Linked DNA regions of Lacibacter sediminis. The protein of the gene in region 1 interacts with the protein of each later gene in a pairwise test. Links are inferred from orthologs where the notes say so. Each region holds a gene or a part of one and is shown on either strand. Other genes may lie near its edges.

Region 1 (5,656 bases):
CCTGTATAAACTGTGTATCAAAATCGGCCAGCTTATGTTGTTCCCTTTCTGTTAAACTGCTTTGATAAATATTTCTGTAATCGTTCCAGAAAGCATGCAATTCAGTTGGTGGATGCAATACGGCGTAACCTTTCCAGAATTTCTCATCAAAGAATGGCATACGTTCTAACCATTGATTGATCAGCTGCAAAACGGTTTGAGATCCTTCAATAGAATTGATCTCGTTAAAATCATTCTGCGCAAAACCACCTTCGTTGGTACGCTTGTAATAATCATGCTGATGACGTTTCTCCATTTTCAAACCAAGCGTTGCTTCAATTAAACGAAACTGTTTGCTTTGAAAACCCGATGCAGGAGTGAGCAGGTTACGGAATTCAAGAAAATCCATCGGCGTCATGGTGTCAAGTATCGTTACCTGTTGATTCAGCAATTCTAATATTCGTGTAACACGTTTCAAACGATGACGGCACAGATTCAGATCTTCACTGTTATCATCTACCTTTTCTTTGCTGAATACTTTTTTTACAAAGTCCAGTTCAAATAAAATCTGTTTGAACCATAGTTCATAAGACTGGTGAATGATGATGAACAACATTTCATCATGCGCAGGTTGCTGGCCTTCAGCAAAACTTAAAAGATGCTGGCTGTCGAGAATTTTCTCCAGCTGCAAATAAGAAGGGTAGTACTGTCCGTTATCAGGTTTCATGTGTAAATTTTAGTTGTTTATGGCCACATGTTATTCGCCAGAAAATTTTTATGGCTCATTTCATATGCTTTCGTTAAGGCGGCAAGGTTAAAGAAATTTCATGAACTTATATCAGGCTGCAGTTACTTTGCTATACGAATTCATTTATTTATCCGTTTTATCAAATAACGTATCCTGTGTAAGACTGGCTTTATTTTTGCAAAACAAATATTCATATGCAAAAGAAACTGATCTTAACCTTACTCACCGTTGTAACCTTTACTGCACTTACTGCACAAGATCTTCGTTTAAATCTCTTTGGAGGTATGGCCAATTACAATGGCGATCTTCAATCAAGACCAATAACTTTTCAGCAGGCTCGATATAGTGTGGGGCTTTGGGCCAGTTATGACATCAACCCCTATGTGATGTTGCGTGGCGGGCTTCATTTTGCCGAGGTAAGAGCGGAAGACCGTTTTCAAAAGAACCCAGCAAACATCTTGCGTAATCTCAGTTTCGCAACAAATATCATCGAATTACATGCCGGTGCTGAATATCATTTTCTTGGAATGACCGACAGGGTTTTCTCACCTTATGTTTTTGGTGCCCTTGCAGGTTTTTATTACAATCCGTATGCATATGACCAGGGAGGAAACAAGGTTTTCCTGAAACCACTGTCAACAGAAGGACAGGGTTTAGCTGGATACCCCGATCGTCAGCCATATAGTTTAACTCAATTTACAGTTCCACTTGGCGTAGGTGTTCGTATGGTACTTACCGACAGGATTGATGTTGGTGCAGAGTTTGGCTACCGCAAAACATTTACTGACTACATGGATGATGTAAGTCGTTCTTATGTTGATCAGGCTGTGTTACTTGCTTCACGTGGACCAAAAGCTGTTGAAATGGCATTTCGTACACCGGAAGTTCCCGGTCATTCAATCGATCCTTATCCGGTTGATTTGGAAAAAAGAGGCGGCTCCGAATTTAAAGACAATTACTACTTTCTCGGTTTAACATTCACCTATCGTATCACCGGCGGCGACCGTTCGGGAGGCCGTTTAAGCGGCGGACGTGGTGGTGGCAAACGACGTTCAAGTTTAGGCTGTCCTACTAACGTTTTTTAAACGGATTTTTCAACTAAAAAATCACCCCGGTTTTCTTATCCACAAACTGCAATAAATTGTTGAAAAACAGTGAAAATAAAGGCTGTTTTTCTGTCGGGTTCCGTATGCTTTTCGGTATCTTTGGCCGCTTCAATTTAAGCGACATTTTAAGCTATGGATCAAACAGAAAATACAATGGAAAACGGGCAGGATAGGAATGGTCGTATCATACCCGTAAATATCGAGGAGCAAATGAAAACTGCCTACATCGATTATTCGATGTCAGTGATCGTTGGCCGTGCGTTGCCCGATGTAAGAGATGGATTAAAACCCGTTCACCGCCGCATTTTGTATGCAATGAACGAACTGGGTTTGCAATACAACAAAGCCTACAAGAAAAGTGCAAGAGTGGTGGGTGAGGTGCTTGGTAAGTATCACCCCCATGGCGATGGATCTGTTTACGATGCCATGGTGCGTATGGCCCAGGAATGGAGCATGCGTTACACCTTGGTTGATGGCCAGGGTAACTTTGGTAACCAGGATGGTGATGGCCCTGCAGCGATGCGTTATACCGAGGTAAGAATGGAACGTCTTACCGAAAGTATGCTGGGCGATATCGATAAAGAAACAGTCGATTTTCAAAACAACTTCGATGATTCCGAAAGAGAACCTTCGGTTCTTCCTACACGTATTCCGCAATTATTGGTGAATGGTTCAAGTGGTATTGCTGTTGGTATGGCTACCAACATGATGCCGCATAACCTGGGTGAGGTAATTGACGGCTGTATAGCGTTTATCGATAACCGGGAGATTACGATCGATGAGTTGATGACGCATGTAAAAGCTCCTGACTTTCCAACTGCCGGTACCATTTACGGCATGGAAGGCATTAAAGCCGGTGCTCATTTTGGACGTGGTCGTGTTGTGTTGCGTGGTAAACTAACCATCGAAACAAAAACAAGTGGCCGTGAACAGATCATCATTACAGAAGTACCGTACCAGGTAAACCGTGATGCATTAACCGATAAGATCGGTCAGTTGGTGAATAATAAAGTGATTGAAGGTATTGTTCACGTAAACAACGAGAGTAACCAAAAGGAAGGTACACGTATTGTTGTTGACCTGAAGCGTGATGCTGTTGCCAACGTGATCGTGAACCAGCTGTTTAAGTTCACCGAACTGCAAACTTCTTACGGCATCAATAATGTTGCCATTGTAAAAGGCCGACCAAAAACACTTAACCTCAAAGAACTCATCTCTGAGTTTGTTGAATTCCGTCATGAGGTTGTTGTACGTCGTACGAAATATGAATTACGCAAAGCGCAGGAAAGAGCACATATCTTATTAGGTTATCTGATTGCATTAGATCATCTCGATGAAGTAATTGCTCTCATCCGCAGTTCTGCAACACCCGATGTTGCCAAAGAGAATTTGATCAATGCAGGTTGGGGATTGGATGAAATACAAGCCAAAGCAATTCTTGAACTCCGTCTCCAGCGTTTAACAGGCATGGAGCGTGATAAGATCAAGAATGAATATGATGAGTTAATGAAACTGATCAATCATTTGAACGAGCTTTTATCAAACGAAACCATGCGTTTCGATCTCATTAAAACCGAGTTACTCGAAATAAAAGAGAAATTTGGTGACGAACGTAAAACAGAGATCACTTACTTAGACAATGAAGTGCGTATTGAAGACCTCATTAAAGAAGAAGATGTGGTGATCACTATTTCACATCATGGTTATATCAAACGTACTTCGGCTAATGAATACCGTCAGCAACGCAGAGGCGGCAGGGGAGCAATGGGTAGTAAAACAAGAGAAGAAGATTATGTAGAACATCTCTTTGTTGCATCTACTCACCATACACTTTTATTCTTCACGGAAAAAGGAAGGGTGTATTGGCTGAAGAGTTATGAAATTCCCGAAGGCGATAAAACAAGCAAGGGCAGAGCTATTCAAAACCTGATGCAATTACCGCCTGATGATAAAGTGAGAGCAATTATTGATGTTGCCAATATCGAAGATGAAGAATTTGTGAAGAATCATTACATTGTATTGTGTACAAGAAAGGGTATCATTAAGAAAACGCTTTTGGAAGACTTTAGCAGACGCCGTGCAACTGGTGTTAACGCTATCACCATCGTTGAAGGTGATGAATTACTAGAAGCGAAGATGACTGATGGAAGCAGTGAAATTATGATGGCGGTGAAAAGCGGCCGTGCAATTCGTTTCCCTGAAGAAAAAGTAAGACCAACGGGTCGTGGTGCCATCGGTGTTGCAGGTATTGAAGTGGATGATGAGAATGACGAGGTGGTTGGTATGATTTGTGTTAACAGGGATGACACCAGCCGCACTGTATTGGTAGTAAGTGAAAAAGGATACGGTAAGCGTACCCCTGTTGATGAATACCGGATGACCAACAGAGGTGGTAAAGGTGTAAAAACAATTAACGTGACTGATAAAACAGGTCCGTTGGTTGGTATGCTGGAAGTGACCGAGAAAGAAGATCTGATGATCAGTTGTAGGAGTGGTATCACTATTCGTATGAAAGTGAATCAGATCAGTGAACAGGGACGTGCTACACAAGGTGTTAAACTGATACGGGTTGATGATGGCGATGAAATTGCAGCAATTACCCGTTTGGATGAAGAGGAAGAAGTAGTAGATGCAACTGATGTACTACCGGAAGCATCTGATAGTTCTGACAATAACATTTCTGACAACTCTGATCATAACACAACAACGACCGACGAAACACCTGAATCATCTGACAATCAGTAAAAAACAATAAACACAAAAAATAAAGAGATGAAAAAATTTCTTTTCTCAGCGGTTGCTGTACTGTTTTGCCTGGGTCTTTCTGCACAGGATGTAAAGAAGATCCGCAATGCTTACGACAAAAAAGATTGGCCAAAAGCAAAAGAGGCAGTTGATCTTGCTTTAGCGAATGAAAAAGAACAAAAGAATTGGGAAGCCTGGTATTACAAAGGATTGATCTATGGCCAGATCGCCAAAGATGCAACCCTGAAGGCAACCGTTCCTGATGCATGGATGCAATCATTCGATGCCTATCAAAAAGCAATGGAGCTTGACCAGAAACAGTCGGAAGTTTATATGATGACAAGGCAGTATCCGATTTTTGATAACTATCTCGAATTGCAAAAAGAAGCCAACCAGTTATACAATAGCGGCAACTACCAGGGCGCTTTGGATGGCTATAAAAAAGCCGACAAAGTTGGTCGTTTCATCTTTAAAAATAAATGGGCGCTGAGCGAAGTTGATACCATCCTGTATTACTATGCCGGTGCTGCTGCTATGCAGTTAGAAAATAAAGAAGAAGTAGTTTCTTTCTTCCAGAAAATAGCTGATGCCAACATTGGTGGCGAAGGTTATGATGTGGTGTACCGCTATCTTACTTATTACTACGATCAGAAGAAAAATCCGGAGTTAGCAGCTAAATATGCTGAAAGCGGACGTAAGCTTTATCCAAAGGATACTTACTACGATCGTATTGAACTCGATAAAATGCGTAAGAGCGGGGCAGATGCGTTAGAAATATTTAAGAAGTACGAAGGTATTGTTGAAACAGACCCTAAAGATTACGAGGTGCGTTACGATTATGCAGCTGAGATCTTTAACTGGCTCTATATGGATTCAAAAGCAACAGCAGAACAAAAACCTGCTTACTTCGACAAGATCATTTCTGCATTGAAGAAGTGTATTGAACTTGATCCAAAGCAGCCAGATGCTCATTTGCTGATCGGTAAAACCTATTTCAATGAAGCTGCTTTTATGCAGGATGAAATGAAGAAGATAAAAGGAACAACTCCGGCCGACACACAAAAGAAGACTGAGATGA
Region 2 (5,426 bases), 1.5 Mb from region 1 along the record:
GGTTGTTCGTGATATGGAAGGCATGGAAGCACTACTTCGCCTGTTAACCCGTATGCATGCCGCCGTGGTGGAAAAGCCGGTTACTGCATAAGCTTTCTCATCGACAGATTTTTCCATTTTTATCAAGCCGGAAAACTTCCAACTGAATAAATGGGTAGTTTTTCTAAATCCACCCAATTTCTTCTTATTTTTAATTGTACAAAGTTGCTGTTTCTTCCGTCTTTAACCGATCATTTTTAAAGCATTAAACCTTCATTCATGGAACAAAACTTTGCAAATTCGAGTGAGATCAGGTACGCACAGGTAAGCAGCGATGAACGATCTATCGCTATTCTCACACATGTACTATCCATCTTCTTTTCCATCCTCGCTCCTTTAATCATATATCTTGTAAAAAGGAATGAATCACGTTATGTAGGTGAGCATGCCAAAGAAGCATTGAATTTCGGAATCAGCGTGGTTATCTATTGCATCATCTGCATACCACTGATATTTATAATCATAGGTATTTTCTTTTTGATTGCTATTGGTATAGGTTCGCTTATTATTTACATCATTGCGGCCGTAAAAGCGGCTGATGATGTGTTGTACCGTTATCCATTCACCATCCGTTTCATCAAGTAGTTTTACTTTTTTTAAGTTAATTCATTGATAAAGGCTTTCATAAACGAAAGCCTTTATTAATTTTGGTACTGCAATTGTTCCAATATCTATGACACATTGTATTATTCAATTAAAACCGAGCTTATGAAACAAGTTCTACTCTTGATTTCTCTCTCATTACTGATCAACTCCTGCGCAAGAAAACGAATGATGGAAAGGGTGCAGCAATATAACATCCGTACCATTGCTATTCTTCCTGCTCAGTTAGAAGTAACCGGAAACATTCCAAAGAAATTAACGCCTGAACAGGTAAATGAGATGATTGAAAGAAACAGCACGTTTCTAAACCGTGCTTTGTACATCGACCTGGTGCAGTATGTTGATACACGTTTGCGTCGCTACTCGCAGGTTCAATTTCAAAGCTCGGAGCGTACTAAAAAACTATTGGAGGAAAAAGGCATTACTGATTCTGCATCCTGGCAAATGGATCCTGCAGAGCTTTCGAAAATACTGGGTGTTGACGCAGTGGTATCAACCAAGGTAACGCAGAACCATATTCTCAGTAATGAAGTGGCAATGGGTGTTGATGTGGTAGGTGGTATTCTTAACCGTACTGTTCCGGGTATTGGTGTGCCAACGGGAATGGCCCGTACAAGTGATATGTTTGTGAGTAGTGCTCTTGTGAAAGAAGGTTATACCGTGTGGAGCACACGATTTACCAACCAGACAGATTGGAACTATCCATTTCAGCAATCCATTCAAAATGTAACAAGAGCTATTGCAAGAAGATTTCCTTTATAAAGAATCCTGTCAATAAAAAAGTCGTTCCACGTTAGCGGAACGACTTTTTTTATGGGTAGAATAAGATTAATCCCAGCCTTTTTTTGCAGTGCCTGCAGCAATTGCAGCCAGAGCTTTTGCTTCGCCTAATAAGGCAGTAAGTTTGTTACCTTTTCCATCATCACCTTTAGCAATGTATCCACCTTTAGCTGTACGCTCAACTACTGCATTCTGGATAGGAACGTTCTTTTCTTTTGTCTTTACGTTATACGCTGTTAATTCCATAATTTAATTTTTTATGAGGGGGTTAGTTAATAATTACCGTCACTCGGTTCGGGCTAAAGTACAGATTTTCGCTAAAAAAGGACTTAAAATGCTTTCCACAGCCGCTATGCATTGAAAATCAATAAAAAAGCGACCCGGATTGACGGGCCGCTCGTATGATTTGTATAAAATTCCGCCTTAAATGTCAAGGTTTGCGTACTTGGCGTGGCTTTCAATAAACTCCCTTCTTGGAGCAACTTCATCGCCCATAAGCATGCTGAATACCCTGTCGGCCTCCGCTGCACTTTCAATCGTAACCATCTTCAGCGCACGTGTGCCCGGGTTCATGGTTGTTTCCCATAACTGGTCGGCATTCATTTCACCCAAACCTTTGTATCGTTGTACGCCCACACTGTCTTCTTTACCTGCACCAAATTGTGCAACGTACGCTTTGCGTTCTTCTTCATTCCATGCGTAAGCCATTTCCTTTCCTTTCTTCACCTGGTATAACGGTGGCTGTGCGAGATAGAGATAACCCTGCTCAACAATCGCCGTCATATAACGGAAGAAAAAAGTAAGGATCAATGTGGCGATATGACTACCATCCACATCGGCATCGGTCATGATGATGATCTTGTGATAACGAAGCTTGCTGATGTCTAACGCTTTTGGATCTTCAGGAGTACCCATCTTTACACCAAGAGCTGTAAACATATTCCGGATCTCTTCGTTATCGTAGATCTTATGCTCCATTGCTTTCTCTACGTTCAATATCTTACCACGTAAAGGAAGAATGGCCTGGAAACTACGGTCACGGCCTTGCTTGGCAGTACCACCTGCCGAATCACCTTCGACTAAATATAATTCGCAACGTTCAGGATCACGATCAGAACAATCAGCCAGTTTACCCGGCAAACCGCCACCGCTTAATACGGTTTTACGTTGCACCAGTTCACGTGCTTTCTTAGCTGCTGCTCTTGCCTGTGCCGCAAGGATAATTTTTTGAACGATGTTCTTTGCTTCTCTTGGATTTTCTTCGAGATAAGCTTCCAGTGTGCGGCTTACAGATGTTTCCACAATACCACTTACTTCACTGTTGCCGAGCTTGGTTTTTGTTTGACCTTCAAACTGTGGTTCAGGAACCTTTACTGAAATGATAGCAGTTAAACCTTCACGGAAATCATCTCCTTCAACATCTACTTTTGCTTTTTCAAACAAGCCTTCTTTTTTTCCGTATGATGTAAACACCCTCGTAATTGATCTGCGGAAACCGGTTACGTGTGTACCTCCTTCAATGGTGTTGATGTTGTTTACATATGAAAAGATATGTTCACTGTACGAGTCATTATACACCATGGCAACTTCTACTGCTACATTACTCTCAGGGTCATGACCATCCATGTAGATCACTTGAGGTAACAGTGGACTGCGTTTGCCATTCTTCTCAATCAATTCTACAAATTCAGTGATACCACCTTCGCTGAAGAATGTGTTACTGTAAGTTGCACCGTTCTCATCCACTTCACGAAGATCGTTGAGGATAATGCGGATGCCTTTATTCAAAAACGATAATTCACGTAAACGTGCTTCAAGAATTTCTTTTTTATAAACAGATGCGGTGAAGATGGTCGTATCGGGCCAGAAATGAACCCTTGTACCCGTAATATCGCTTACACCTGCTTCACGAACAGGATACTGAGGAACACCAATGCGATATTCCTGCTCAAATATTTTTCCTTCACGCTGAACGGTTACCTGCAGTTTAGATGACAATGCGTTTACGCAACTTACACCCACACCATGCAAACCACCTGATACTTTGTAAGAACCTTTATCGAACTTACCACCGGCATGCAACACAGTCATTACAACTTCAAGTGCAGAACGTTTTTCTTTTGTATGCATGGCAGTAGGAATACCACGACCATCATCCTGCACACTGATGCTGTTATCTTCATGAATGTTGACTGTAATGTTTTTACAATAACCTGCAAGGGCTTCATCGATCGAGTTGTCGACCACTTCATACACGAGGTGATGCAAACCTTTTTCACTGATATCGCCAATGTACATGGCGGGACGCTTACGAACCGCTTCTAAACCTTCTAAAACCTGGATACTGTCGGCGCCATAACCTGCATTTTGTGCTGCTGCACTGATGGCTTTTTCCTGTAAGTCTGTTAACTCTGTGCTCATATAATGATTCTCAAAAAATCTGATTGGGAGTGGTGAAAATATATTCGGACAAATGTACGGAAAAGGCAGCGGTTGAAGCGATTTTTAAAGCCGATTTTACAGCAAGAAATCCACAATTTTTCTGCTGAAAATGAAGGGTTTGAAACAGTTTGTGGAATTCTTGAAAACAGGAGCGGCAGACTACTTCTTTTTCCATCCAAAAACATGACAAAACTCTGTCAATAGCCCATGATAATAGCCCTGCTTTATGACCTATCTTTGCCATCCCAATGCAGCAATTAAACGAATTACTCACACTCGCCAACCGAAACCCGCTCTTAACACATGAGCTGGATCTGGTATATGAGCAGGAAAAGCAAATTCCCGGCTCGGTGCAGTATGGTATTTATCGCTACAAATTGCTGCCACATGTTACTCCTGAAGACACGGCGGTGCTGGTGTATAATTCGCAATCTCAGCAATCAAAGGAGCGGAATATTGAGCTGCGTTTCTGCATCAATGGAAATAAATATTGTAACAGCAAAACCTGCGCAAACGGGGTTTGTAAAAAAACATCGGCCGATTGTACTGCAGAGCCAACAATCGATGTATTCATGTTTCGTTTTTCTCCTTCTTATCTTACTCCGTTTGTAAAAGGGAAAACCATTACAACAAAAAGTGAGCGGGTGCTTGCGTTTAAAGAAAAACAATCTTTCATCACAACGGTTAATCTTTGCAGCCGTATCAGAACGGTATTGGAAAACCTGTTACAGCATAATTACAGTAATGCACTGGAGAATATTTATGTAAACAGCCAGTTGCAAACATTGCTGTTGTATGGATTAGAATGTTTAACTGATCAGAAAGCTGAAGACAGTTTTGTTTGCCGTTTTCTTGCAACGGATAATGCAAAAGATACCATTCTGCAGGCAAGGGAAATTTTATTGCAACGTATTGGCGAGCCCATCACCATTAAAGAATTGAGCCGTAAAGTAGGAACCAACGAATGTTATTTGAAAAAAGGGTTCAAAGAAATGTTCGGAACTACCATCTTCGAATTCTACCAGAGCCAGCGAATGGAACACGCTAAATATCTTTTATACGAAAAAGGGTTAAGCGTTACCGAGGTAAGTGCATTACTCGGTTATTCCTCCATCTCACACTTTTCTACTGCGTTTAAAAAGCACACGGGGCTGAAGCCATGTGAATTGTTGTTCAGAACAAACTAATACCTGTTCATTTTCTCTGAGGCTTTCCGTATTGCGTAAACAGTTTTCCTTATTCTGTAAATGATTTGAATGGTTGTAATGCACCTTTGCCCCCGATTAAACTTGGGAATGAACATGAAAAGAACCATTATCACAATTTGCCTGGCAATAATAGCTTTACAAACAACAGCTCAACAGGATTCAACAAAAACAGACAGCAGTCGTCTCCATACAAAATACCTGGCCGATATAACAGTAGTTGGCCGTAACAGCCGTGCTGATGTACATTTTTTACCGGAAATTGTTGGTGTAAATATCAATGCTGGTAAGAAGAACTCATTAATTGTAGTCGATAATGTGCAGGGAAATGTTGTTACCAATACCATGCGGCAAGTG

The links. Proteins that work in one complex are often made in the same cells at the same time.
Region 2: the proteins of gyrA (region 1) and gyrB interact in binary tests that used the Escherichia coli proteins (3 or more experiments, as listed by UniProt). The link is inferred for Lacibacter sediminis from one-to-one orthologs.

What each region holds. Positions count from the first base shown.
Region 1 is NZ_CP060007.1:2,846,153-2,851,808, forward strand. The notes cover bases 1,604-4,778. They hold gyrA (DNA gyrase subunit A), read left to right. Parts: upstream 1,604-1,965; coding sequence 1,966-4,578; downstream 4,579-4,778. Other genes in these bases: H4075_RS12020 (DUF6089 family protein), read left to right, coding at 1,604-1,812; H4075_RS12030 (tetratricopeptide repeat protein), read left to right, coding at 4,606-4,778. In the rest of the region: H4075_RS12015 (tryptophan 2,3-dioxygenase family protein), read right to left, coding at 1-706; more of H4075_RS12020, read left to right, coding at 922-1,603; more of H4075_RS12030, read left to right, coding at 4,779-5,656. UniProt on the Escherichia coli protein: A type II topoisomerase that negatively supercoils closed circular double-stranded (ds) DNA in an ATP-dependent manner to maintain chromosomes in an underwound state.
Region 2 is NZ_CP060007.1:4,396,476-4,401,901, reverse strand. What follows is about bases 1,345-4,289. They hold gyrB (DNA topoisomerase (ATP-hydrolyzing) subunit B), read right to left. Parts: upstream 3,844-4,289; coding sequence 1,846-3,843; downstream 1,345-1,845. Other genes in these bases: H4075_RS18730 (helix-turn-helix domain-containing protein), read left to right, coding at 4,113-4,289; H4075_RS18740 (hypothetical protein), read right to left, coding at 1,471-1,668; H4075_RS18745 (hypothetical protein), read left to right, coding at 1,345-1,404. Outside these bases: mfd (transcription-repair coupling factor), read left to right, coding at 1-91; H4075_RS18750 (DUF4870 domain-containing protein), read left to right, coding at 259-624; more of H4075_RS18745, read left to right, coding at 748-1,344; more of H4075_RS18730, read left to right, coding at 4,290-5,051; H4075_RS18725 (TonB-dependent receptor family protein), read left to right, coding at 5,166-5,426. UniProt on the Escherichia coli protein: DNA gyrase negatively supercoils closed circular double-stranded DNA in an ATP-dependent manner to maintain chromosomes in an underwound state.